Linked DNA regions of Skermanella rosea. The protein of the gene in region 1 binds, or shares a complex with, the protein of each later gene. Links are inferred from orthologs where the notes say so. Each region holds a gene or a part of one and is shown on either strand. Other genes may lie near its edges. The genes, in order: uvrB and JL101_RS08120.

Region 1 (11,562 bases):
CGCCGAGGCCGATGATGTTGCGGCCGGCGGCCTTCAGCTCACGGGCCTTCTGGGTGACGGCGATGGTCGGCGAGGGCTTGATGTTGCTCAAGCGGGTGGCGATGAACGGCATGGCATGGGACCCGGTGCGGATTTCGATCTGGGCGAAGTCTGTTGAATCTACGCGGCGGAGACCCTACGCCCGCCGCCTCCCCCGTGCAAGCGGCACGGCCGATGGATACGGTGCGTCCGGGCACCCTCGTCGCGCGCAGGATCCGCACGAGAGTCGACTGTCGCGTGCCGCCTATGCTAAAGTTCTTACCCTTCTCCACTTTAGTAGATGGAAGCATACGGCGGTGCACGCCCCAGGCCTCACCCAACTGCTGGTCTACAGCGCATTCATCGTGCTGGGCATGGCTGTGCTGTACGCTTTCAGGCCACCACCTCCGCCGAAGGTCAAAGGCCAGCGGATCACTCTGCGCAGGACCATCGACAACCTGAACCATCCCTCCCTGCACGACGTCCGAATCATCGACAAACAGGGCCGCATCGTCTGCATCGAGCACATCATCCGCCTGCCATCCAGCATCGTGCTGATCGGGACGGTGGCCGCCTCCGCCAAGGGGGAGGTGACCGGCAGCGAGTTCTCCCGGACCTGGAAGATCTCCAACCGGGGCGGCACGACGACCTGCGTCAACCCGCTGCTGGAACTGCAACCCCTGAACCTCGCCTTCAAGCGCCGCTTCCCCCTGCTGCGGATCCGCGGCCTGGTGGTTTTTCCGGATACGATCAGCTTTCCGAACGGTGCGCCCAAGGGAGCGGTCTGCGCCTCCGACTTCGAGCGGTGGATCGGGGAGGTCCTGAAGATGGACGGCACCGTCAGTTCCGCGACCGAACAGGCCTGGCCGGCGATCGCCGCCATGGTGGCGTCGGCCCAGGCCCGCATCGAGCAGGCACGGGCCAAGGGCCTGCTGGGCGGGCAGGACGCGGGCGGCGGCAAGGCGAAGCCCGGCAAGAAGTCCCTCGGCCCGGTGCCCGTGCGCGCGGCGGCGGCTTCCCGCGGACGCTGATGCAGGACGCGATCCTTTCGTGAACGGATTCGCTCCGGGGGGACTGGCAGCGGGTGTCCGCGTTGAATATCTTACCAGCCATGACAATGCCCCCATCCATGCCCATGCTGATGCCGAAAGCCGCCGCCCTGCCGAAGCTGGAGGGGGGCAAGCGGCTTGAAATCGTGTCCGATTACAAGCCGGCCGGCGACCAGCCGCGCGCGATCGAGGAACTGCTGAACGGTATCCAGCAGGGCGAGCGCGAGCAGGTGCTGCTGGGCGTCACCGGGTCGGGCAAGACCTTCACCATGGCCCACGTGATCCAGGAGATCCAGCGCCCCGCCCTGGTGCTGGCGCCGAACAAGACCCTGGCCGCCCAGCTCTACGGCGAGATGAAGAGCTTCTTCCCGAACAACGCGGTGGAGTATTTCGTCTCCTACTACGACTACTACACGCCGGAAGCCTACGTCCCGCGCACCGACACCTATATCGAGAAGGAAAGCTCGATCAACGAGCAGATCGAGCGGATGCGCCACTCGGCCACCCGGTCGCTGCTGGAGCGCGACGACGTGATCATCGTGGCGTCGGTGTCGTGCATCTATGGTATCGGCTCGGTCGAGACCTACTCCGAGATGACGCTGGGCCTCCAGACCGGGATGATGGTCAACCGGTCGGAGCTGCTGTCCCGCCTGATCGACCTGCAATACAAGCGCAACGACCTTGGTTTCGGCCGTGGAACGTTCCGGGTGCGGGGCGACACCGTCGAGCTGTTCCCGGCCCACATGGAGGACCGCGCCTGGCGGTTCTCGCTGTTCGGCGACGAGTTGGAGGGGATCTTCGAGATCGACCCGCTGACCGGCGAGAAGCTGATGGCGCTCCAGGCGGTCAAGATCTACCCCAACAGCCACTACGTGACGCCCAAGCCGACGCTGCACCAAGCGATCAAGCAGATCCAGCACGACCTGAAGGTCCGGCTGGCCGAGTTCGAGGCCGAAGGCAAGCTGCTGGAGGCCCAGCGGCTGGAGCAGCGGACCCAATTCGACATCGAGATGATGCTGGCGACCGGAAGCTGCGCCGGCATCGAGAACTATTCCCGCTACCTCTCCGGCCGCCAGCCCGGCGAGCCGCCGCCGACGCTGTTCGAGTACCTGCCGAAGAACGCGCTGCTGATCGTGGACGAGAGCCACGTGATGGTGCCGCAGGTCGGCGGCATGTACCGCGGCGACTTCATGCGGAAATCGACGCTGTCCGACTTCGGCTTCCGCCTGCCGTCCTGCAAGGACAACCGGCCGCTGAAGTTCGAGGAATGGGACGAGATGCGGCCGCAGAGCGTGTTCGTCTCGGCCACTCCCGGCCCGTGGGAGATGGAGCGGACCGGCGGCGTCTTCGTCGAGCAGGTCGTCCGCCCGACCGGCCTGACCGACCCGCCGGTGATCATCCGCCCGACCGAGACCCAGGTGGACGACCTGATCGCCGAGTGCAAGGAGTGCGCGGCCAAGGGCCAGCGGGTGCTGGTCACCACCCTGACCAAGAAGATGGCCGAGGCGTTGACCGAATACATGCACGAAGCCGGCATCAAGGTCCGCTACATCCACTCCGACGTGGAGACTCTGGAGCGGATCGAGATCATCCGCGACCTGCGGCTGGGCGCCTACGACGTGCTGATCGGCATCAACCTGCTGCGCGAGGGCCTGGACATCCCGGAATGCGGGCTGGTGGCGATCCTGGACGCCGACAAGGAAGGCTATCTGCGGTCCCGCACCTCGCTGATCCAGACCATCGGCCGGGCGGCGCGGAACGTGGACGGACGGGCGATCCTGTACGCCGACCGGATGACCAACAGCCTCCAGGCGGCGATCGAGGAGACCAACCGGCGCCGGGAGAAGCAGAAGGCCTACAACGAGGCCAACGGCATCACGCCGGAGTCGGTGCGAAAGCAGATCTCCGACATCATGGAGAGCGTCTACGAGCGCGGCGACCGGGTGACGGTGAAGACCGGAGACGCCGACCGCAACAACATGATCGGCCACAACCTCAAGTCCTACATGGCCGACCTGGAACGCCGCATGAAGACCGCCGCCGCCGACCTGGAGTTCGAGGAGGCCGCCCGCCTGCGCGACGAGCTGCGCCGGCTGGAGGCCATGGACCTGGGGATCGACGGCGGCGACGCCCCCGCGATCGGCCTGGGCACCAACCGCGCCGTTCCCGACGGGAGCGGCCGGGCGTCACCCGCGCGCGGCGCCGCCGACGGGCGGGGCAAGCCGAGGGGGCGGCGGCGCAAGGGGCCGTGATAGGCCGAACCGCCAACCGGTGCCGGTTGAACCCGCCGGCAAATCCGGCTATGCAAGTCATGCGAACGAAATTCGCCGTGCGCCTCTGCGCGGTGTGAGGTCCGAGGAGAATTTGATGTTTTGGGTCATGGACGAAGAGCCGAAGGAAGAGACGCCCAAGCCGACCCCGGCACCGTTCAGCACGGTTCTTCAAAACCTGTTCAAGTCGCGCACGGTCATGATCTTCGGCGAGATCAACCAGAAGGTCGCCGAAAGCACCTGCGCCCAGCTTCTGGCCCTGGCGGTGGAGAATGACGATCCGATCCGGATCATCATCAACTCGCCGGGCGGCCACGTGGAGTCGGGCGACAGCATCCACGACATGATCCGGTTCATCACCCCACAGGTGAAGATGATCGGCACCGGCTGGGTCGCCAGCGCCGGCGCCCACATCTATCTGGCCGCGAAGAAGGAAAACCGGCTCTGCCTGCCGAACACCCGCTTCCTGATCCACCAGCCGCTGGGCGGCGCCGGCGGTCGGGCGACGGACATCGCGATCGAGGCGAAGGAGATCATCAAGATGCGCCGCCGCATCAACGAGATCATCGCCCGCGAAACCGGCCAGCCGCTGGAGCGGGTCGAGAAGGACACCGACCGGAACTACTGGATGTCCGCCGAAGAGGCGAAGGATTACGGCATCGTCAGCCGGATCGTCCAGGGCGCCCAGGAAGTCGAGTGAGGGGCGGGGCTGGCGCTTCGAACAAGATGGCGAGATGAAAATGCGGGCTTCGGCCCGCATTTTTTGTGTTTCGATGGAGGGGCGACTCCCCGCCGCCCGGGTTGGCAATCACCGATCCGCCAGCGCAAGCTTGGCCCCCAATGCGGCGAACGCACCGGCGAAGGTCCTCCGCATCCAGACCAGCACGCGGGGCCGCGAGATCACTTGGCTCCGGATCGACGCGGCGAAGATCCCGTAGCCGACGAAGACGGCGAAGGTCAGCAGCATGAAGACGGCGCTCAGTTCGAGCATGCGCGGGAGCGGATGCGGTTCGGTGGCGCTGACGAACTGCGGCAAGAAGGCGAGGAAGAATATTGACAGCTTCGGGTTGAGGATGTTGACCAGGACAGCGGAGACGATCACCTGGACCGCCGACTGGGGAGTGACGTCCTCCTCCACGCGGAGCGCACTCTGCTCCCTCAGCGTGTTCCAGGCCATATAGAGAAGGTAGGCCACGCCCAGATATTTGAGGATCTGGAACGCCAGCGCGCTGGTATGCAGCAGCGCCGCCAAGCCCATGATCGCCGCGGCCATGTGCGGGATGATGCCCAGGGTGCATCCGAACGCTGCGATCAGGCTCGCCCGAAACCCTCGTGAAAGGCCCGCCGCAAGCGTGAGCAGGACCCCGGTGCCGGGTGACGCGACGACGATGAGGGACGTTATCAGGAAGTCGATGCTCACGGCGGTCCCCGCCAGACGGTGATGACGGGCGATGCTATCACTGACCGCCGGCCGCGCCAAATCGCTGCGCATGCGATCGCAGCTATGTGTCGGGAACGCCGCGCGACATGGTCGGTTTTCAGGCCGGTGCTCCCGGGGGCAAGCCCCGGTCGGGTGAAACGGCTTGAGGAAGGAATGAATGAGCGGACAGGGCCGGAACGGAAAAGCCTACTTCAAAGAAGATACGGGAGGCGGCCCGACCTATCCGCCGCCGCAGCCTCCCGGAATGAGTTCAGCGCTGGAGCGGAACATCCAGGCGTTGCAGCGGCGGCGGCGGAAGGAAGAGGTGGAAGCGACCCTGGAGGAGCGGATCGCCGAAGGCATCACCCACTTCACAGGCAGCATGCGGTTCGTCTATCTGCACCTGACCTTCTTCGGGTTCTGGATCGTCGCGAACCTGGGCTGGGTTCCCGGCATTCCCCAGTGGGACCCTTCCTTCGTCGTACTGGCGATGATCGCATCGGTGGAAGCCATCTTCCTTTCCACCTTCGTGCTGATCAGTCAGAACCGTATGGCGGCGGCGGCTGACAAGCGGGCCGACCTCGACCTTCAGATCAGTCTCCTGTCCGAGCATGAGGTCACCAAGTTCACAGTCCTGGTGTCGCAGATCGCCGATCGCCTGGACGTCAGGACGAAGGCCGATGCCGAGCTTGACGAAATCACCCGGGATGTCGCTCCCGAGGCCGTGTTGGATGAAATCGAGGCGGTGAATTCGGGGACGCCCTCTTCCCGATAAAGCGGGACCTACGCCCGGATGTCCACCAGGCTGCCCCGTCCCTTCGCCGCCCCGCCCCCGGAGGTTCGCGACGAGATGGCCTGGGCCGTCGTATCGACGGACTGGCCGGTCTCGGTCGAACTCATCGCGCGCCGGGGCGCCTCGGCCTTGTAGACCGGAGCGGGTGCCTGGACCGTCTGGGTCCGTGTGACGGTCGCGGTCTGCATGGCCGCCGCCATGGCCGGGTTGACCGTATAGGCCGCCGAAGCCGCATTGTACGGCTTGGAGACGATCGGCGGCTGTACCGGCGGTATGTTGACGTTCATGACCCGCACCTGAAGGCTGGTTGAGGGGTGCTTAACGGTCGTCCAGCCTCATGATGACACAACTTTTCCGCCGAGTCACGCAGCTTCCCATAATCCAACTCAGCCGGCCGGCTGCTGCTGGGTGATGCAGTGGATGCCGCCTCCGCCCTTCACGATGTCCAGCGCCGGCACCTGGAGCACTTCCCGGTCCGGAAATACCTTGCGCAGCGTGCGGAAGGCCTCGTCGTCGGCGGTGTCCTCGTAGGCCGGCATCACGATGCCGCCGTTGGCGATGTAGAAATTGGTGTAGGACAGGGTCAGGCGGACGCCGTTATGGTCGCGGCGGTGGGGTTGGCGCAGCGGCACCACCTCGATCTCGCGGCCATGGGCGTCGCGGGCGGCCTTCAGTCGGTCCAGGTTGTCCTGGAAGATCTTGAAGTTGGGATCGCCGGTGTCGTCGGTGGTCAGAGCCAGGACCACGCCCGGCCGGGCGAAGCAGGCGATCTCGTCGATGTGGCCGTCGGTCTCGTCCTGCTCATAGCCGCGGCCCAGCCAGATCACCTGGCGGACGCCGAGATAATCCTTCAGGTGCTGCTCGATCTCCGCCTTGCCCAGGTTGGGATTGCGGTTGGGGTTGAGCAGGCATTCCTCGGTCGTGATCAGGGTGCCCTCCCCGTCCACGTGGAACGAGCCGCCTTCCAGGATCAGCGGCGCCTGATAGCGCGGCAGTCCCAGATGCCCCAGCATGTGCTTCGCCAGTTCGGCGTCCACCTGATGGTCCGGATAGTTGTTGCCCCAGGCGTTGAAGCCCCAATCCACGCCGGCGACCCGGCCCGCGTCGTTGACGACGAAGGAAGGCCCGGTATCCCGGATCCAGCTGTCGCTGATCGGCATGGGCAGCACCTCGATCCCCGGGCCGCAGGCCAGGGACACCTCGGCCACGTCGGCCTGGTTGCACACCATGGCGACGGGTTCGAACTGGGCGATGCTCTGGGCGACCTCGGCATAGGCGGCGCAGGCGGCATCGATGCCGCCGGCGAAAGTCTCGGGGCGGCAGGGCCACGCCATCCAGCAGCGGCTGTGGCGCTCCCATTCCGCCGGCATGCGGAAACCGTCCGCGGCTGGAGTGGACATGGTCTGATACCCCCTCAATGAATACGCCCCGGTGACACTAACCACCGGGGCGCGATCTTGGCAACCTCCCGGAACGGGAGCGAACCCGGCCGGGATAATCGGAAAATTTTCTTTGAAAAAAGAAACGAGGCCGAAGCGCTCTAATCGCGGCGCCTGGTCGGAGGATGCTGGGCCGGGAACCACTCGGACGATGTGGCCGGACGTTGGAAGCGGGTCTGGGCGGCGGGGCCGAGACGGAGCAGGCCAAGGAACACGAGGAAATTCACGATACGCCTCTTCAGCAGTTTCACCTGATGAAGAAGTTATTCCCCTGCCCGGAGAAAGACAACCCCCCGCCCCGCTCCGCCGGGGCCGCCATGCGCGCCGCGCATGAGATAGTGCAGCCCCGCGCATGAAGACGAATCCCGCCCCGGCGAAGAAAAGCCGAAAAACTCAGGCGTTCGACGCAGCCGCCATCTGTTCGTCCTGCTTCCTGATTCTTTCCTGGCGGGCCATGAAAACTCCGGCCACGATGATGCCGGTCGTCACCAGGGCGACGATGATCGTCGCCAGCGCGTTGATCTCCGGCGTCACGCCGAGGCGCACGCTGGAGAAGATCACCATGGGCAGCGTGGTCGAGGCCGGGCCGGACACGAAGCTGGCGATGACGAGGTCGTCCAGCGACAGCGTGAAGGCCAGCAGCCAGCCCGACACGATGGCCGGCGAGATGATCGGCAGGGTGATGACGAAGAAGATCTTGGCCGGCCGGGCGCCCAGGTCCATTGCCGCCTCCTCGATCGATTCATCCAGGCTGACCAGCCTGGACTGCACGATGACCGCGACGAAGGCCATGGTGAAAGTGATGTGGGCGATGGTGATGGTGGTCATGCCGCGCCCCTCGGGCCAGCCGATGAACTGTTCCAGGGAGACGAACAGCAGCAGCAGCGACAGGCCGGTGATCACCTCCGGCATGACCAGCGGCGCCGTGATCATGCCGCCGAACAGGGTCCTGCCGCGGAACCGGCCGAACCGGGCCATCGCCATCCCGGCCAGCGTGCCCAGCACGACCGAGAAGGTGGCGCTGAGCGCCGCGATGCGCAGCGACAGCCAGGCCGCCGCCAGCATCTGGTCGTTGTGCAGCAGTCCCGCATACCATTTGGTGGACCAACCGCCCCAGACGGTGACGAGGCGGCTCTCGTTGAAGGAATAGATGATCAGCAGGATGATCGGCACGTAGAGGAACGCGTAGCCGAACGCCATCATGGTGAGCACGAAGCTGGAACGTCGCATCATTGTCTTGCCACCTCCTGCTGTCTGCCTTGGTAATACTGGAACAGCATGATCGGGACCACGAGGAACAGGAGAAGCGCTATCGCCACGGCCGAGGCGACCGGCCAATCGCGGTTGGCGAAGAACTCGTTCCACAGCACGGCGCCGATCATCAGCGTGTTGGGCCCGCCCAGCAGGGACGGAATCACGAACTCGCCGACGGCGGGGATGAAGACCAGCAGCGAGCCGGCGACGATGCCGGGCACCGACAGCGGCAGCGTGACGCTGAGAAACGCCGTGAAAGGCTTGGCGCCGAGGTCCGCCGCCGCCTCCAGCAGGGTGTCGTCCAGCTTCTCCAGGGTCGCGTAGAGCGGCAGGATCATGAACGGCAGGTAGGAATAGACGATGCCGATATAGATCGACGTGTCGGTGTAGAGGATCTGGAGCGGCGCGTCGATCACGCCCAGCCAGAGCAGGAAATTGTTGAGCAGCCCCTCCTGCTTCAGGATGCCGATCCAGGCATAGACCCGGATCAGGAACGAGGTCCAGAACGGCAGGATGATCAGCATCAGCAGCGGCCCGCGCCAGGCCTGGGGCGCCTTGGCGATGCCGTAGGCCATGGGATAGCCCAGCAGCAGGCACAGCACGGTGGAGACGAAGGCGATCTTCAGCGAATTGAGATAGGCCACCGCGTACAGGCTGTCGGTCAGCAGGAACAGGTAGCTGCCGAAATTCAGCCGGATGGTCAGGTACGTCTCCTCCGCCCATTCGATGAGGGCGGTATAGGGCGGGATCGCGATCGCCGCTTCGGAGAAGCTGATCTTCAGCACGATCGCGAAGGGGATCAGGAAGAACAGCAGCAGCCACACATACGGGACCATGATGACCAGCCCGCGCCCCATCAGGCCCAGCCGGCGCAGCAGGTCCAGCACCAGGCGGACGGGAAGGAACTGGCCGAGATCGAAGCCCGGCGACGGCGCGTCCTTGCTCATGCGGTCTCCCAGCGGAACGAAACCCTGCCTGCTCATCGGAGCCCCCTCATTGGGTCAGCACGACGCCCGCGAAGGGCTGCCAAGTGACGTACACGCGGTCCTCCCAGGTGATCGGCATCTCGGTCAGCCGGCTGAAGTTCGGCTGGGTGACGCGGACCATCTTACCGGACTCCAGTTCGATCAGATAGATCGACAGGTTGCCCAGGTAGGCGATCTCCCGCACCGTCCCGCGGGTCGCGTTGCGGCCGCCGCCCGTCGCCGGGGGCTCCTTGGAGAGCGCCATCTTCTCCGGCCGGACGGCGACCGACACCGGAGTGCCCAGCGGAACGGGGACGCCGTGGTTGATGTAGAGGTCGCAACCCGCCTCCTCCGACTGGATCAGCACATGGTCGGGCTCGTCCTCCAGGATGCGGCCGGCGAACATGTTGACCGAGCCGACGAACTCGGCCACGTGTTTCGAGTTCGGGTACTCGTAGACTTCCGCCGGCGTGCCGACCTGGGCGATCCAGCCACTGTTCATCACGGCGATCCTGGACGACATGGTCATGGCCTCCTCCTGGTCGTGGGTCACGATCACGAAGGTGATGCCGACCTGCTCCTGGATATTGACCAGCTCGAATTGGGTCTGCTCGCGCAGGCGCCGGTCGAGCGCGCCCAGCGGTTCGTCCAGCAGCAGCAGCTTGGGCCGCTTGACGAGGCTTCGGGCCAGCGCCACGCGCTGCCGCTGGCCGCCGGAAAGCTGGTGCGGCCGGCGCTTGGCGAAGCGGCCGAGCTGGACGAGGTCCAGCACCTCGGCGACGCGCTGGCGGATCTGGTCGCGGGGCACGCGGTCCTGCTTCAGGCCGAAGGCGATGTTCTGCTCGACCGTCATGTGCGGGAACAGGGCGTAGCTCTGGAACATCATGTTGACCGGGCGGTCGTACGGCGGAATGTTCGACATGTCGACGCCGTCGATGAAGATCTTGCCCGAGGTCGGCATCTCGAAGCCGGCCAGCATGCGCAGGAGCGTGGTCTTGCCGCTGCCCGACCCGCCCAGCAGCGAGAACAGTTCCCCCCGGTAGATCGACAGGGACACGTCGTCCACGGCCGTGAAGTCGCCGAACTTCTTCGTGACCTTCTCGATCCTCACATAGGGCTGTTCCTTGGGATCCTGCCAGGGTTCCAGCTTTATCTTGCGGTTGGGCTGAGCCATTTCCGGGTTCTCCCTGCGATCACGGCATCCGGCAAACAGAAGCCCCGGCCGTCGCGACCGGCCGGGGCTTGATTCCTTTGGACGGCGATACCCGCTTACTGGCCGGTCTTGACCCGGGTCCAGGAACGGGTACGCAGCCGTTCGGCCGCCGGCGACACGGCCGAGACGGTGAACATGTTCTGCTTCGCCTCCTCCGACGGGAAGACCGCCGGGTTGGTCTTGACCGCCTCGTCCACCTGCTCCAGCGACGCCGGGACGGCGTTGGCGTAGTTGGTGAAGTTGGTGATGCCGGCCATCACCTCGGGCTTCAGGACGAAGTTGATGAATTTGTGGGCCGCGTCGGCGTTGGGCGAGTCGGCGGTAACCGTCATCATGTCGAACCAGAGCTGGACGCCCTCCTTCGGAACGACGTAGTCGACGGTCACGCCGGCATTCGCCTCGGCGGCACGGGCCTGGGCCTGGATCACGTCGCCCGAATAGGCCAGCGCCACGCAGGCGTCGCCGGCCGCGAGGTTGTTGATGTTCTGCCCCGTGACGAAGTTCTTCACGTAGGGGCGGATCTTCATCAGCGTCTCCTCGGCCTTCTTCAGGTCGTCCGCCTTGTCCGAGTTGGGATCGAGGCCGAGATAGTGAAGCACGGTCGGGAAGGTGTCGGTCGCCGAATCAAGGATCGTGATGCCGCACGGGGCGATCTTCTTGGCGACTTCCGGATCGAAGATCAGGTCGAAGCTGTCGAGCGGCGCGTCGGGCATCAGGGCCTTGATCTTCTCGGCGTTGATGCCGATCCCGATAGTGCCCCACTGGTAGATGACGCCGTACTGGTTGCCGGGATCGGAACGCTCGACCTGCTTCATCAGCACGGGGTCGAGGTTCTTCAGGTTCGGGATCTTCGACTTGTCGAGCTTCTGGAGCGCCCCGGCCTTGATCAGCCGGCTCATGGTCGGCTCGGCGGTGGGCACCACGATGTCGTAGCCGGACCGGCCGACCAGCAGCTTCTGCTCCAGGATCTCGAGGTTGTCGTAGATGTCGTAGTTGTAGGAGATACCGGTTTCCGCCTTGAAGTCCTCAAGGGTCGTCTCGCCGATATAATCGTTCCAGTTGTAGATGTTGACCGTCTGTGCAGACGCCAAGCCCGGCGCCGCGATGGCGACGGCGGCAACGGCGCCGATCAGGCTGCTTA
Region 2 (15,778 bases), 2.4 Mb from region 1 along the record:
GACGATCATCTCGTTCATGTCGTTGACGCGGCTCGACTGGTAGCCGTCGGGCAGCTGCGCCCTCAGTTCCTGGACGATCTCCTCGATCTCCTCCGTGCAGGAGATGATCGTGTTGGTCGCCGCCTCCGTGGCGCTCACCACGGCGCTCAGCTCTTCGGACGCCTGCTGGAACTTGTCCTCGCTGGCCAGTGGATGGCGCAGCGCCGCCATTTCCGCCTTGGTCGCCTTGATCCGACCGGAAATGTCGGCGATCTCGACCTGGATCTGCTCGATGTCGGTCCGGTCGCTGCTCATGAACCGGTCGAATTTGGCATGAAGCTCCGCGATCGATCGAAGAACGGGAGTGTGATCGACCTCGACGGAGATCGGGCCCGCGGGAGCCCCCGCGTCCGACGACAGACCGGCGATCAGGCCCGCGGGTTCGGCCTGCGGGGCGCCGGGTGCCGCGGCCCGCCGGGCTTGCTGCAATTCCGCCATGAAAGGCTTCCGCGCGCTCCGCCCGGTAGTCTCGACCATCATCCCCTGCCCCTTCTGCCATTTCGGCGGCCCTCGGCTTGATACCGGGACCGTGATTTGCCTCGTACGCGGGTCAGGTTACCCGCATTTCGTTAAAATCGTTTGAACTCGCACAAACCAGTATGTTCGCTTCGTCAAGCGCTCTCAGCCGAACAAGGCGTCGATCGCGGACTGGTCCAGCGCCGCCTTCGGCGCGGGTGCGGCGGCCGGGGGCGGTGGAGACGGCGGTGGGGGTGCTGGCGGCGGCGGAGGTGCTGGCGGCGGAGGGGCCGGAGGTGCCGGCGGAGGCGCCGCGACGACCGGCGGCTCCGGTGCCGGAGGTGGTTTGGGTACCGGAGGCGGAGCCGGCGGTTTGGGTGCCGGGGGCGGAGCCGGCGGGACGGCCGCCTTTTCGACGGGCGGCGGGGGGGCCGGCTTGGCTGCGGCCTTCGGCTTCGGTGGAGCCTTCTCCGCCTTGCGCGCAGCCTTCGGCGGAGCCGGAGCCGCGACGGCGGGAGGGGCCGGCGGATGCGCGGGCGTTGGCGTCACCGGAACCGGAGGTGGCGGCGGAACCGGGGCTGCCGCCTTGGCGGGCTTCGGCGGCGGGGCCGGTGCCGGCGGTGGATCGGCGAAGAGGGCATCCACGTCCGACTGGCTGACTCCCTGGCCGTCCAGGGCCGGGCCGTTCAGCAGGTGCGCATCGGGTCGCTTGTCGATGAAGACGTCGGGGACCTCGTCGGCGGGCTTCACGCCCTCCACGCCCCAGATCGCGATCATCGCGTTGACGCGCTGCTCGATGTAGCGCAAGGCGTTCACCACCTTGCTCGTGCGCTGCCCGGTCAGGTCCTGGAAGGAGCAGGCGGTGAAGATGTTCATCACCTCCGACTCGACTTCGGTGCAGAGATCGGGGTCGGCCTCGCCCTTGCGAAGCTTGGCGCCCAGGTCCATCAGGCGTTCGGCGGAATTGAGGATGTCGAACGACGCCCGCTCGGTCGCCGAGACGATGGCGTCCAGTTCGTTCGTCGCCGAAAGGATCTTGTTGTTGCCGCTGTCCGGGGGCTGGAGTGCCGCGACTTCGCGGCGGGCCTTCTCGATCGAGCCGGCCATCTCCAGCAGTTCGCGCCGCAGGACCTCGAGATGCGACGCTCCGCCGGAGATCGGAGCTCCCTGCGTCAGCAGGCACCGCATCTGTTCGAGCATGATCCGGATATCATCCGCCACGCCGCCCTGAGCACGCTGGGCGTAGCGCCGCAGAAAGGCACGGCCCTTCGCGGTGCGCGCGACGGTATCCTCGATATGCTCGAACTCGTCTTCGGTGAGCTGCAACAGCCTGTCCACCACCGCCCCCGTACCCGTGCCCGTCACCCACCGATGACGGACTGGATCTTCTGCTTCAGCGTGTCGGCGTTGAAAGGCTTGACGATGTAGTTGTTGACGCCGGCTTCCTTGGCGGCAACGACGTTCTCGGTCTTGCTTTCGGCGGTGACCATGATGAAGGGCGTGCCGTTCAGCTTGTTGTCGGCGCGGATCTCCTTGAGAAGCTGAAGACCCGTCATCGGCTCCATGTTCCAGTCGGAGATCACCAGGCCGAACTTGCTCTCGCGCAGCTTGGCGAGCGCGGTGACGCCGTCGCCAGCTTCCTCGATATCGGAATAACCGATCTGAGTCAGCAGGTTACGGACGATACGCCGCATGGTTGCATAATCATCGACCACAAGGATCTTCATGGTGTGCTCCAAAATACATCCGTTGACGATGGCCGTGCCACGCGATCCGTCCGGTCGCCGCGACCCGCCCATTCCATCAGCAGCGCCCGGACTCCGCCGATCCGGACGCCGCCATTCGAAGAACTCGCGGCAGCATGCGACCCGACGGCTACGGCCGAATGCTGCAGCGTCCACCATGCTGTGCGAGCGTAAATATTGCGTTTAAACCGGCGCGCATATGCCCATTCGCCGACCCGGCCCGCATACCGGGACCTGTTCCGGCGAAGCGCCGGCGTTCAGGCCATGACCGGATCGGTCGCTTGGATCAGCCAGGCGGCGGTCGCGGGGTCAAGCTGCGGCACCAGGGCCTCGCGGACGCGGGCGTGATAGGCATTGAGCCACGCGATCTCCGCCGAGGTCAGCAGGGCCGGCTCGACCAGTGCCAGGTCGATCGGGGCCAGGGTCAGCGTCTCGAACGACAGCATGGGCCGCTCCGAGCCTTCCAGGTCCGCGCAGGGCTGGACCGCGACGAGGTTCTCGATCCTGATGCCGTAGGCGCCGGTCCGGTAATAGCCGGGCTCGTTGGACAGGATCATGCCCGGCTCCAGCGCGACCGTGTTGCCGACCTTCGAGATCCGCTGCGGCCCCTCGTGGACGCTGAGATAGCTTCCGACGCCGTGGCCGGTGCCATGGTCGAAATCCAGGCCTTTCTGCCACAGGGCGTGGCGGGCGAGGCTGTCCAGCTGGGACCCGGTCGTGCCCTTGGGGAAGCGGGCCGTCGCGATGGCGATGTGCCCCTTCAGCACGAGCGTGAAGCGCTCCCGCATCTCGGGAGTCGGCTCGCCGATCGCAACCGTCCGGGTGATGTCGGTGGTGCCGTCCAGGTACTGCGCGCCGCTGTCGATCAGGTACAGGCTGCCGGGGGCGAGGCGCCGCTCGGTCCTGGGGGATACCCTGTAGTGGACGATGGCGCCGTTGGGCCCGTATCCGGAGATGGTTTCGAAGCTGAGGTCGCGGAACAGGTCTCCCCCGCGCCGCAGGTCGAGCAGCTTGGCCGCGGCCGCGATCTCGCCCACCTCGCCCGTGGGACCGGCCGAGGCGAGCCATGCCAGGAAGCGGGTGACCGCGACGGCGTCGCGCGCATGGGCCGCGCGGGCGCCCGCCAGCTCGACCTCGTTCTTGCGCGCCTTCGGCAGCATGACGGGATCGGAGTCGCGCTCCACCTTGGCATTGGCCAGCAGCAGCCGGTCGAAGATCCAGGCGGCGGCGGAGGCCGGATCGACCCTCACCTTCGCGCCGGCCATCCCGCCGAAGCGGTCGAGCGCCGGACCGAACTCGTCCGGCTCGCGGATCGCCACGCGGTTGCCCAGATGCTCCTCGAGGCCGGGCACCAGCTTGCGGCGGTCGACGAAGAGATCCGTGGCGCCCTCGTCGTCGATGATCGCGAAGGACAGCGGGAGCGGCGTGTGCGGGACGTCGCCGCCCCGGATGTTGAGCAGCCAGGCGATCGAGTCGGGCTGCGTCAGCACCGCCGCCGCGTGCCCGGCCTGTTTCAGGGCCATCGCCACGTCGGCCTGCTTTTCCGCCGCCGGCTTGCCGGCGAAACGCAGGTCGTGGGGCACCACGGGAGCGAGGGGCGCCGGCGGCTGGTCGGGCCAGACCGCATCGACGGGGTTGTCCGGGCACGCCAGCAGGTCTCCGCCAACGCGCCCCATCACGGCGCGAAGGCGCTCGACCCAGCCGACCGTGTGCAACCAGGGATCATATCCGAGACGGCCGCCCCGGGCCAGCGCCGCGGCGATCCATTCGGCATGGGGATCCTCGGTCAGGTGCTTGTACTGGAACAGCGCGGGCGAGACCTCCGCCTGGACCTGCAGGGTGTAGCGCCCGTCGACGAAGATGGCGGCCTGGTCGAGCAGCACGACGGCCAGCCCGGCGGATCCGGTGAACCCGGAGATCCAGGCAAGCCGCTCCGCGCGTGCCGGGACATATTCACCTTGGTGCTCGTCCGACCGGGGCACCACGAACCCCGACAGTCCGCGCCTGGACAGCTCGGTCCGCAACGCCGCGACGCGGGCGGCATGGTCGGGGACGGCGACCAGCCGGGAATGCCGTTCCGCCGCCATCGCGGCCCGCAGCGCCCTCAGTTCCGCGACCAGGGCAGCCGGCAGGCGTGCCCCTCCCAGCAGTTCGAGCCAAGCGTCCGGGTCGGTTCCCGCCGGGGCCGCGACGACCCCGGCGACCAGGGCCCTGATATCCGCCGCCGAGCGGCCCAGCCCGGCCTGCTTCAGCAGCCGGTCAAGGGAGCCGTCTCCGCCATACTCGCCCGAAGCCGTCGCGATGCCCTCCACGGGGGAACCTTCCTCTGGTTGCCGAAACTGCCTGCAGTACGGAAGGCTAGAACCCCCTCCCCAGCCGCGCAAGGACGAATACCGGCGTGAAGCGGGACTTCCCGGACGGGCCTCAGCCGCGCAGGACGAGAGTCCGCCACTCGCCGACCGGAATCCGGCCGACCAGCCGCAGTCCCTGGGACCGGTGGGCGGCCAGCACCCAGTTCTCGTGCCGGTCCAGCAATCCCGACAGCACCACGTAGCCGCCGGGCCGGAGGGCGCGGCGCAGGTCCGGTGCCATGCGGGCCAGCGGCCGGGCCAGGATGTTGCTGGCGATCAGGTCGTAGGGCCGGCCCCGCCGGACCGCGTCCACCTTGTAGCCGTTGCCGCCGACCGCCCGGACAAGGGAGGAAACCTGGTTGCGCCGGGCGTTCAGGCGGGTGACGCGCACCGATTCGGCGTCGATGTCGGAAGCCACGACCGGGACATGCCAGAGCTTGGCGATCGCGAGCGCCAGGATTCCCGACCCGCAGCCCATGTCGAGCGCCCGCCGGACCGGGAAACGCCTGGAAAGCCGGTCCAGAGCCACCAGGCAGCCGTAGGTCGTCGCATGCTCGCCGGATCCGAAGGCCGTCGCCGCGTCGACCAGCAGCCCGACGGAGGACGGCGGCACCCCGCCCTCGTGGTGCGAACCGTAGATGAAGCAGCGCCCGGCGCGGATCGGCGGAAAGCTCTTGTACGACCGGGTGAGCCAGTCGAGCTGGGGGACCGGCTCGATCACCATCTCGGGCTCGGCGATTCCCATCGCCTCCGCCAGGACGGCGATCCGCGCCGTCAGCCAGGCCCGGTCGGGCTCCCCGTGGGAGATCGCCTCGACCAGCCAGCTCACCCCCTCCTCGACCTCGAAGGTCGAGACCGAGACCGCATGGTCGCCCACGGCGTCGGCGAAGAAGGCCACCAGGTTTTCGGGCACGGTGAGCGCGATGCGCCAGAGATCGGGAATGGTCATGACACGGAAAACCCGGCGTTGAGGGAAGCCGCGTTTATGGGCGATGGCCGGAGCGGGCGCAAGGCGCCCCGTCCGGCGCCCCCGTCCTTGCCCCCGTGCCTACACGACGTTCGGCTTCCACTTGCCCGGAAGCTGGTCGGCGACCTCGATCATGCCGAGATCGCGAAGGAATGCCTGGCGCTGCCGGACCAGCCGCGCGGATATGGCGGCTTCCGCGGCATCGCCGCCCAGCAGTTCCCCGTCGGGGCCGCGCAGATGCTCGATCACGCTTTCCAGAAGCGCGCCGTCGGCCTCGGGACACTTGCGGTCGAGCGGATGGTCCCGCTTCAGTTCGGACATCAGCCGTTCCAGCAGGACGAGGCGGCAGTTCTCGCCGGCACCGCGCGAGATCAGGGCACCTATCCTGGCCAGGTTGGGACTCAGCTGCTTGGGATCGCTGCGCCCGTGCAGGAAATCGGCCAGGGCGCAGAGCGATTCGGCGAGGTTCGCCCGGGGGCCGATCAGGTCCTTCACCATGTCGGAGGTGACCAGCGCGTCGGCGACGACGCCTTCGAACAGGGTGTTCAGGCCGGGATCCAGATCCTCGGTCATCAGGGTCAGCAGCATCTCCATCTTGCCGCCGACCGAGCCGTAACCCATCAGATGCTGGGCCAGCAGGCACAGCATCGTGAAGGACCAGTTCTCAGGCCCGCTTCGGGCATGGATCCGCCGGCTGACATGGTCGAGGTTGGCGGTCTCGAACCGGGGAAGCCGCCGCCGCTCGGCGTAGAAGTCGCGGGACCGGTTCATCGCCTGGTGGACCAGGCCCTCGACATGCCGGATGCGGTCCTTTGCCGGGATGTTGAATTCGTTCGCCTGCGCCATCGCGACCTGATGGACCGCCGCATGGATCATGTTGCCCGCTTCGGACAGCTTGCGCAGGTAGGTCCAGTTGTGCAGGAGTTCGGACGCGGTGATCTGGTACTTGTCCAGGAACAGGCGGAACAGCCGCCCCATGATCATCCGGCTCTGGAAGCCGTAGATGTCGTCCAGCTGCTCGCAGACCACGGGGCGGTCGATCCGGCCCTTGATCACCATGGCCTTTTCCTTCACCGGCGGCCGGATCTCGTGGAGGATTTCCCGCTTGGTGGTGAAGCCGGACAGCATGGTCCGGTTGCGCACGACCTTGAACTCCTCGATGCCGGGTTCCGACAGGAGGTGGCGGCCGATCGCGACCGCGTCCTCCTCCTCCGGAACGATGCAGTGGATGAGCCAGCGTCCCTCCCGGCAGACCAGGGTTTCATAATTTATCTGGCGATTCTTGATCATCCACCCCGCCCACCAGACATGGTCGGCCGCCGGTACCCGACCGGCAATCCCGATCGGGCCATTGAACAGCGGGTTTGTTTGCGGAAGCGTTAACGGAAGGGCCGCACCTTTCGGCGCCGAACGGCTCAGCCGGCCTTCTCCGCCGGAACGACGAAGCTGTCCAGCACCTTCTTGGTGCCGGCCTGCTCGAAGTCGATCTCCAGCTTGTCGCCGTCGACCGCCTTCACGGTGCCATAGCCGAACTTCTGGTGGAACACCCGCATGCCGCGCTTCAGCGGCTGGTCCGGCCGCTTCCGGGGCGACACCTCGAAGGCGCTGCCCTCGATCACCGGACCCGTGCGGGGACCGGGGGGCTGGCGCTGCGGCCTGGACGCGAAGCCGCCGCCGAAATCCCGGAAACCGCCGCCGAAGCTGCTCCCGAACCCGCCTGCCCCGCCGAAGGTGGGCGCGGGCGCGGCGGACAGGCCGGGTGCGGCATCGGTCTCGATGTGTTGCTCGGGCAGTTCGCCGACGAAGCGCGAGGGGATCGCCGTGACCCAGGAGCCGTGCATCCGCCGGTTGGCGGCATGGCTGACATGGGCGCGCCGCCGCGCGCGGGTCAGCCCGACATAGGCCAGCCTGCGCTCCTCCTCCAGCCCGGCGATGCCGGTATCGTCCATGGAGCGCTGGCTGGGGAACAGGCCGTCCTCCCAGCCGGGCAGGAAGACATAGTCGAACTCCAGCCCCTTGGCGCCGTGCAGGGTCATCACGCTGACCATCTCGGTGCCGCTCGCCTCGGCATTGTCCATCACCAGGCTGACATGCTCCATGAACCCGGCGAGATTCTCGAACTCGCCCATGGCCGCGACCAGTTCCTTCAGGTTCTCCAGCCGGCCCGGCGCCTCCGGCGTCTTGTCCGCCTTCCACATGTCGGTATAGCCCGACTCGTCCAGCACCATCTGGGCCAGGTCGGTGTGCGGCGTATTGGCCCCGAGGGTCCGCCAGCGGTCGAAGTCGGTCATCAGGTTGCGCAGCGTCGTCCGCATCTTCGGCTTCAGCTCGTCGGTCTGGACAAGCTGCCACGTCGCCTCTGTCAGGGGAATGCCGCGGGCGCGGGCGAGCTGGTAGAGCTGCTGGATGGTCGCGGGGCCGACGCCGCGCTTGGGCACGTTGATGATCCGCTCGAACGCCAGATCGTCGTCCGGCTGGACGACGATGCGCAGATAGGCCATCGCGTCGCGGATCTCCTGCCGTTCGTAGAAGCGAGGCCCGCCGATGACGCGGTACGGCAGGCCCAGCGTGATGAAGCGCTCCTCGAATTCGCGGGTCTGGAAGCCGGCGCGGACCAGGACCGCGATCTGGCTCAGCGGCACCTTGGCGCGCTGAAGCGCCTCGATCTCCTCGCCGATCCAGCGGGCCTCCTCCTCGCCGTCCCACAATGCCCTGACCTTGACCCGCTCGCCATGGTCGGACCGCGTCCACAGCGTCTTGCCCAGCCGCCCCTGGTTGTTCGAGATGACGCCTGCCGCCGCGGCAAGGATGTGGCCGGTGGAACGATAGTTCTGCTCCAGCCGGATCACCTTCGCGCCGGGGAAGTCGTTCTCAAACCTTAAGATGTTGCCGACCTCTGCCCCTCTCCAACCATAGATTGATTGATCGTCGTCGCCGACGCAGCAGATGTTCTTGTGCTTCTGGGCCAGCAGCCTCAACCAGAGATATTGGGCAACGTTGGTGTCCTGGTATTCGTCGACCAGCAGGTAGCGGAATCGCTGCTGATAATCGGCCAGCACCTCGGGGTTCGCCTGGAACAGGGTGATGTTGTGCAGCAGCAGGTCGCCGAAATCGCAGGCGTTCAGGCTCTGCAGCCGCTCCTGGTAGGTCCGGTAGAGCTGGACCACGCGGCCGCCCGCCATGTCGCCGCCATCCTGCGGCTTCAGCTTGTCCGGCGTCAGCGCCCGGTCCTTCCACCGCTCGATGACGCCGAGCACGGCGCGGGCCGGCCATTTCTTGTCGTCGATGTTCTCGGCCTTGAGGAGCTGCTTGACCAGCCGGATCTGGTCGTCGCTGTCCAGGATGGTGAAGTTGCTCTTCAGCCCCACCAGCTCGGCGTGGCGGCGCAGGATACGGGCGGCGAGCGCGTGGAAGGTGCCCATCCACCAGCCCTCCGTCGGGGCGCCGATCAGCGCGCCGACCCGCTCGCGCATCTCGCGCGCGGCCTTGTTGGTGAAGGTCACGGCCAGCACCTGGAACGGCGACGCCCGCCGGGTCATCAGCAGGTGGGCCAGCCGGGTCGTCAGGACGCGGGTCTTGCCGGTGCCGGCGCCGGCCAGCACCAGCACGGGGCCGTCCAGCGTCTCGACCGCCTCGCGCTGAACCTCGTTCAGGCCGTCGAAGTAGCGAAAGCGTTGCGCGGCCGGGGCCGTCGCCGGTGAGACCGCCGGAACGGCGTCGTTCAGCGGGTCGTCATAGTGGAATGGATCGGACATGGGCAGGACTATACTCCGCCGGCGGTCCCGAGTTTAAGGACTTGTTGAAGGTTCCTGACATGATCTGGAGCGACCACGATGACAATCGTACGCCGAGCGCTCAAAAGGGGTGGGTTACCCTCGACCGGACCCGGCGGCCCATGTTAGAAGATAGCGATTGTTGACCGGAGTCGCCCATGCCGTCCTTGCGCCTCGATGACGACCATACGATTCAAGCCATCGGGATCCTCGCCGACGTTCTGGATCGTTTCAGCGGGATGACCTCCCTGGAGTGCACGCTGGTTTCCAAGGCGTTGCGCCAGGTCCAGCAGACGCGGTCCCAGATCGGCATGGACTTCGCGTCGCGCGCCTTCGCGACGCTGGAGCCCGACGTGCGGCGCCGGATCGCGGACGACGCCACGGACGCGGCCCTGGAAGCCACCAGCACCATGAAGCTGCCCAAGCTGCGCGCGCCTCGGCCGAGCGCACCTCCGGCGACCGGGCTGCTGGGAGCGATCAACAACCGCGGCGCAAAGCCGCGCAAGCCGGCCTGACCGGCGTCACGCGACTTTCCCGGGATCGGGTCTAGCCGCCCTGCCCCGTATCCCTGTCCCGAGTCCCCGTCGCCACGACCCGGTTGCGCCCGGATTGCTTGGCATCATAGAGCGCGGTGTCGGCCCGCTTGATCAGGTCCGCCGCCGCCTCGTCGCGGGCGAGCTGGGCTACTCCGACCGACAGGGTGATGGTGCCCAGCGTCACGTTCTTCGACCGGTTGACCAGCTTCTTGGAGGCGACGGATTTCCGGATCTGCTCGCCGATCCTGACCGCGTCGGCCACGCGGCTGTCCGGCAGGATCACGGCGAACTCCTCGCCGCCGTAGCGGACCGCCGTGTCGGTCGCCCTGATGGACTCCTTGACCGTCCGCGCGACCAGGGCCAGCACATGGTCCCCGATGGTGTGGCCATGGGCATCGTTGAACTGCTTGAAATGGTCGATATCCGTCATCAGCAGGCTCAGCGGACGGCCGGTCTGGGCCGCCCGGGCCACGGCCTCGGCCAGGGACGCGTCGAACAGACGCCGGTTGAACAGCCCGGTCAGGGAGTCGGTGATCGCTTCCTGGCGGACGACGTCGAGGTTGCGGCGCAGCTCGTCCATCTGGCTGCTGGATGACTGCAATTGGCTGTGCAGCTTGCGGTTATGCTCGGCCATCAGCTGCGTTTCCGCAGCGATCGCATCGACCAATGCGCTGAGCTGCTCCAACTCCCGCACTTCCACGCGCTCGCCGAAATGCTGGAGCGCCTTGCCGTAACGGTCGCTGCCGGCGCCGGACGCGCGCAGCAGGTCCAGCAGATGGCTCAGCGCGCCCTGGATCCGGGCGCCCGCCTCGCGAATGGCCTGCTTTTCGTGGTCCAGGCTGAAGAACCTGTCGTGGAGTTCCGCCATGTGCTCGGCCGTGAGCGCCTGTCCGCCCTCCGCCAGCTTGTCGACGGCGCGGGTCAGGTCGGGCAGATCGCCGCTGTAATAGCTGTACCAGACGGCGAAATGCTGGGGCGTGGGCGGCAGCGATTCGGCAGCCATCCGCGCCATCGCACGATCGGCCCAGTTGCTCGCCTGCTCCATGATGCCGCCATCCCCGCCAGAACCTGAACTTCGGGCGTAGGCTATGACCTAAGGAGTAGGAACTTGCAAGCGTCGATACCATCGCCGGAATCATGCGGCATCAGTTGCATTGCCCGATGGACGGTTCGACGCAGATCCTGCCGTCCACCCAGGTCGCCCCGGTCAGGTCGGCATTGCGGAAATCCGTCCCCTGGAGCCGGGCGCCCGTCAGGTTGACGTTGCGCAGATTGGCATCGATGAACCGGGCGTTGCGCAGGTCGGCGTTCACCAGGGAGGCTCCGGTCAGGACGGCCCGCGTAAGGTCGGCCTCGATCAGCCGGGCCTCGTCCAACGTGGCTCCGGCCAGGTTCGCACTGAAGAACTTGGCGCGATAGGCATCCACGCCGGTCAGGTTGGCATCGCCCAGCTTCGTCCTCGTGAAGCCGGCATCGCGCAGCATGGCACCCTGCAGGTTGACCTTGCGGAGATCCCGGCCGTCCAGATAGCACCGCCGCCAATTGACATCCGGTGCCGCCGGGTCGGTGCAGTCGGCAAAGGCGCTGGAGGTGGAAATGGCGAGGAGGGCTGCCGCGAGCACGGCGGAGATGGTACGCTTCATGATGCCCTAGATAGGTCACACAAACGCGGAAGCCAAACTAATCTCGGATTACGGCGATCGTACGGACGATTTCACCCGGACGGGCGGTCCGGCTTCCACGTCCCGAGGCCGATCACCCGGCCGACCTGCGGCGGCACCGGCATGCCGGACTGGGAGGCCCGCACCTCGTCCAGCAGCAGGCGCGCCGCATCCGGCAGGGGGCATGAACGCCGGGCCCCCAGATCGACATGCATCAGCACCAGTTCGTTGGTGGCCGCCAGCCACCCCTCCGTGCCGTGATGCATGGCGTGCATCAGGTGGACCCGCTTCCCGTCGACGCCGAGGATGCGGGTGGCGAAGGCCAGAGGGTCGCCCTGCCTGACCTCCCGTTCGTAGGTCACGTGCATCTCCAGCACGAAGACCGACCGGTTCTCCGCCTTCACATAGGCCGCACCCAGGCCGGCGTGGTCGAGCAGGCGGTCGGTCGCGTGGTCGAACGCCAGCACGTAGTAGGCGACGTTCATGTGGCCGTTGTAGTCGATCCATTCCGGCCGGACGGTTTCCGAGTGGAGGCGAAGCAGGGGATCGGTCATTGGCGGTCACCCGATGATGTCCAGGGGACAGGACGATAGCGCCGTCCGGCCGGAAATGCGCCTTCTCGTTTGTCCAGGCCATCAGGCATCCAGGCCATCGCCATCCCTATCCGGCAGGCGGCGCGTAGCCCCAGCGGTCGATCAGGGCGCCCCAGTGCCGGCCAACCCGGTCCACCTCGTCGGGCGGGTACCGGTGGCGGTTCTTGGCGTAACCTTGGATACCGTCGAGATAGACCTGGAAATGCCGCTCCGCCTCGGGCCAGCCCGGCAATCCGAGCGTGCGGTAGACCCGCTCCAGTTCCGCGATCGGCTGCCGCTCGAAATCCTCGAAGCGGATCTCGGCGTAATGTGTTTCCGGCAAGGCCGCGGCGTCGGCCAGCAGCCTGTCCATCAGCCGCGGATAGAGGTCCAGCACGATCCGGTCCAGGTCCACTCGGGACGGGTCCTGCAGCGCGAAACTGCTCAAAAGCGTGGCGAAGGTCCGGCGCGTCGAAGGATAGACCACGAACGGATTGCGGTGGATATGGATGAACTTGGCCTCCGGCCACATCGCGCGGAGCAGCGGGATGCGGGCGGAGTGCACCGGGTTCTTCAGCAGCAGCGGAAGGCCCGGCCGGATCAGCGAGACCTTGTCCAGGAAATATCCGAAGGCGGCGCGCCACTGCGCGATCTCCTCATCCGTGCAGCCGTCGAAGAAGATGCCGCGGTTGAAATGCTCCTCGAAACGGCTGGGGAAGAACAGGCCGTGGTAGTAGGAGACGCTGGTCATCAGGGCCAGCGGCAGTTCGTCTTCCTGCGGCGAGTCGGGTGTCACGGGGATGTTGTCGATCAGCCGGTCGCTCGGCAGATGTTCTTCCAGGATCGTCCGGATCGGGCCGGTGATGCCCAGGAAATCCCACGGCAGCGCGGCGGCGAAGGGCGGCACCCAGCCCCATTGCGGCGACCGGCTGAGGACGTTGTAGAGGTGGGTGGTGCCGCTGCGCCAGTGCCCGACGATGAAGACCGGCGGCGCCATCGGCGGGGCCTCGGCCAGACGCCGCCGCACCCGCCTCTTCTCCAACGCCACGAAGGGCCGGCGGTAGGTGGCGCCGATCCGCGTCGCCCAGACGGCGGCCCGGCGCTCGGGCGCTATCGGTCCGTTGGCCGACAGCGCCCATCGGAGAGTGGCGCGGTCGGCGCCGACCAGGGGATGAAACCAGCGGGGTGGAGCAGTTCCGGCCATTTCGGTCCTTGACGACGAGTCTTGCCTGATCCAGGCACTCGGCCTGGATCAGAAGAACCGCCGGAACCGCCCCGGAGTTGCGTTCGCGCTCCTCGGTCCGCGCTCAGGCGTCCGCGAGCGCCGGATAGTCGATATAGCCGCGCGCGTCGCCGCCATAGAAGGTCGGACGGTCGTAGCGGTTGAGCGGGGCGCCGCGCCGCAGCCGTTCGACCAGGTCCGGGTTGGCGACGAACAGGCGGCCGAACGCCACCAGGTCGGCCTTGCCCTCCGCGACGGCCTGGGGCGCCGTCTCCCGCGTGAAGCCGCCGGCCGCGATGATGGTGCCGCCGAAGCTCTTCTTGAACCGCGACGAGGCGTCCGGCGCCTCGGGGTCGAGAGCGTTGGTGTCGCTGTTCTGGTCGGCCCGCGGCTCCACCAGGTGCAGGTAGGCCAGGCCCCGCGTGCCCAGTTCCGTCGTGACGTGGTCGAACAGGGCGCCCGGGTCCTCGTCGCTCATGTCGTTGAAGCGGCCCCAGGGGGACAGCCGCACGCCGACGCGGTCGGAGCTCCAGGCGGCGCCCACGGCGTCGACGATCTCCAGCAGCAGGCGGGCGCGGTTCCCGATGGAGCCGCCATAGCGGTCCTTGCGGCGGTTGGTGCCGGTCTGGAGGAACTGGTCGATCAGGTAGCCGTTGGCCGAATGGATCTCGATGCCGTCGAAGCCGGCTTCCCGGGCATTGACCGCGGCGCGGCGGAAATCATCCACGATGCCGGGGAGTTCGTCCTCGCGGAGCGCCCTGGGCGTCTCGAAGGCGACCGGCTCGAAGGTCCTGGTCATGTGCGTCCCGGCGGCGGCGACCGCCGACGGGGCCACCGGCAGGGCACCGCCCGGCTGCATGGACGAGTGCGAGATCCGGCCGGTGTGCCAGACCTGGAGGAAGATCACGCCGCCCTTGGCATGCACGGCATCGGTCACCAGACGCCAGCCCTGCACCTGCTCGGCCGAGTAGATGCCGGGAGCGCCGGGATAGCCCCGGGCCTGTTCCGACACGTCGGTCGCCTCGGCGATGATCAGGCCGCCCTGGGTGGCCCGCTGCGCATAGTACTGGGCGTTCATCGGCTGCGGCACGTCGCCCGGCTGGCGCGACCGCATGCGGGTCAGCGGCGGCATGACGATGCGGTGGGACAGGCTGACGGCACCGACACGGACCGGCGTGAAGAGGGACTCGACTGACATGCTTGGATTCCCTGAGGCAAAGAAGTTCGTCACGTCACATGGCACTGTGGCGGAATCCGTTGTACCACCCTATTCTGACAAACCGGTTTATCGGAATACGACACAATCCATGGAAACGGACGAACTCTCGGTCCTGGTCCAGGCGGTCGCGGCCGGCAGCCTGTCGGGTGCCGCGCGCCGGCTGGGCGTCACCCCGACCGTCGCCAGCCGGCGCCTCGCCTCGCTGGAGGAACGTCTCGGCGTCCGCCTGATGCACAGGACGACACGGTCGGTTTCCCTCACCCCCGAGGGGGAGACCTTCCTGCCCCATGCCCAGGCCATGCTGGAGATCGAGGAGGCGGCGCGCGCCAGCCTGGCTCCGGCCGAACAGGGGGTCAGCGGCCTGCTCCGGGTGACGGCGCCGGCCTCATTCGGCCGGAAGGTGGTGGCCCCGCTCGTTCCGGCCCTGCTCGACGCCAACCCGGACCTGCGCATCGACCTGGAGCTGACCGACAGCGTGGTGGATATCGTCGCCGCCGGGATCGACGTCGCCGTCCGCATCGGGCGCTTGCGAGAGTCCACGCTGATCGCCCGCCGGCTGGCGCCGAACACGCGGGTGCTGTGCGCGGCCCCGTCCTACCTGGAGCGCTGCGGAACTCCCCATACCGTGGAATCACTGGCCGAGCACGAGTGCCTGGTGCTGAGCGGCACCGGGTCCTGGCCATTCGACGCCCCGGGAAAGGCACGGGAAGTGCGCGTCTCGGGACGCTTCGCGAGCAACAGCGTGGAGGCGATCCGCGAGGCCTGCATCGGCGGCCTGGGCATCGCCCTGCTGTCCCGCTGGGACGTCGTGACGGAACTGGCCTCCGGCGCCCTGGTCCGGATCGATTTCGAGGCGCTGAACCCGCAGGAAATCTCGATCTGGGCGGTCTATCCGAGCCCCCGGCTGGTGCCGCCCAAGGTCCGCGCCTTCATCGCCGCGCTGGAGGCGGCGCTGGGGACACCGGGACGGTGACCGGCCCATCGGCGGTCGCGTGGCTTCCTGTATGACGCTTGATCGACGAGGCTCCACCGCCCGCGGCCAGGGCAGTGTCTACGGACGGTGGAGCCTAGTCCAATCCGGGGTCTCCTCTGACGGAGAAGCCGGGTCATGGTCCCGGCTGATCTGAGATCGCTCCCGCTTGCTGCCGACGGGCAACTGAGGGCCATCATGCCCGATCCGGGGGTGTTCGGGTATGAACGCATTCACATGATTCCGCACTCTATGGCTGTATTGTCC

The links.
Region 2: the proteins of uvrB (region 1) and JL101_RS08120 are in contact, whole or in part, in a crystal structure (PDB 7EGT), measured with the Thermus thermophilus proteins. The link is inferred for Skermanella rosea from one-to-one orthologs. Residues at the interface, in WP_096411307.1 of Thermus thermophilus: Glu23, Leu25, Arg26, Asp27, Gly28, Glu29, Arg30, Phe31, Arg55, Glu326, Asp327, Phe328, Glu379, Ser382, Gln383, His398, Gly400, Arg401; in WP_096412145.1 of Thermus thermophilus: His654, Arg656, Phe657, Gln666, Asp668, Glu669, Lys680, Arg681, Leu682, Ser683, Lys685, Tyr686, Ala687.

What each region holds. Positions count from the first base shown.
Region 1 is NZ_CP086111.1:4,192,153-4,203,714, forward strand. The notes cover bases 786-3,724. They hold uvrB (excinuclease ABC subunit UvrB), read left to right. Parts: upstream 786-1,129; coding sequence 1,130-3,319; downstream 3,320-3,724. Other genes in these bases: JL101_RS19580 (hypothetical protein), read left to right, coding at 786-1,049; JL101_RS19590 (ATP-dependent Clp protease proteolytic subunit), read left to right, coding at 3,435-3,724. Also shown: JL101_RS19575 (aspartate transaminase), read right to left, coding at 1-112; more of JL101_RS19580, read left to right, coding at 336-785; more of JL101_RS19590, read left to right, coding at 3,725-4,037; JL101_RS19595 (LysE family translocator), read right to left, coding at 4,146-4,757; JL101_RS19600 (DUF1003 domain-containing protein), read left to right, coding at 5,023-5,532; JL101_RS19605 (hypothetical protein), read right to left, coding at 5,541-5,837; aguA (agmatine deiminase), read right to left, coding at 5,937-6,950; JL101_RS19615 (ABC transporter permease subunit), read right to left, coding at 7,383-8,219; JL101_RS19620 (ABC transporter permease subunit), read right to left, coding at 8,219-9,100; JL101_RS19625 (ABC transporter ATP-binding protein), read right to left, coding at 9,237-10,382; JL101_RS19630 (polyamine ABC transporter substrate-binding protein), read right to left, coding at 10,478-11,562. UniProt on the Escherichia coli protein: The UvrABC repair system catalyzes the recognition and processing of DNA lesions. A damage recognition complex composed of 2 UvrA and 2 UvrB subunits scans DNA for abnormalities.
Region 2 is NZ_CP086111.1:1,759,130-1,774,907, reverse strand. Bases 6,644-9,633 are described here. They hold JL101_RS08120 (UvrD-helicase domain-containing protein), read right to left. Parts: upstream 9,314-9,633; coding sequence 6,974-9,313; downstream 6,644-6,973. Other genes in these bases: JL101_RS08115 (hypothetical protein), read left to right, coding at 9,490-9,633; JL101_RS08125 (hypothetical protein), read right to left, coding at 6,644-6,848. Also shown: JL101_RS08150 (protein phosphatase CheZ), read right to left, coding at 1-477; JL101_RS08145 (protein phosphatase CheZ), read right to left, coding at 661-1,821; JL101_RS08140 (chemotaxis response regulator CheY), read right to left, coding at 1,857-2,222; JL101_RS08135 (aminopeptidase P family protein), read right to left, coding at 2,498-4,327; JL101_RS08130 (50S ribosomal protein L11 methyltransferase), read right to left, coding at 4,665-5,540; more of JL101_RS08125, read right to left, coding at 5,640-6,643; more of JL101_RS08115, read left to right, coding at 9,634-9,846; JL101_RS08110 (diguanylate cyclase), read right to left, coding at 9,878-10,912; JL101_RS08105 (pentapeptide repeat-containing protein), read right to left, coding at 11,013-11,510; JL101_RS08100 (thioesterase family protein), read right to left, coding at 11,582-12,082; JL101_RS08095 (sulfotransferase family protein), read right to left, coding at 12,189-13,304; JL101_RS08090 (alkene reductase), read right to left, coding at 13,408-14,520; JL101_RS08085 (LysR family transcriptional regulator), read left to right, coding at 14,630-15,514. UniProt on the Escherichia coli protein: A helicase with DNA-dependent ATPase activity. Unwinds DNA duplexes with 3'-5' polarity. Translocates on single-stranded DNA with 3'-5' polarity. Initiates unwinding more efficiently from a nicked substrate than double-stranded DNA.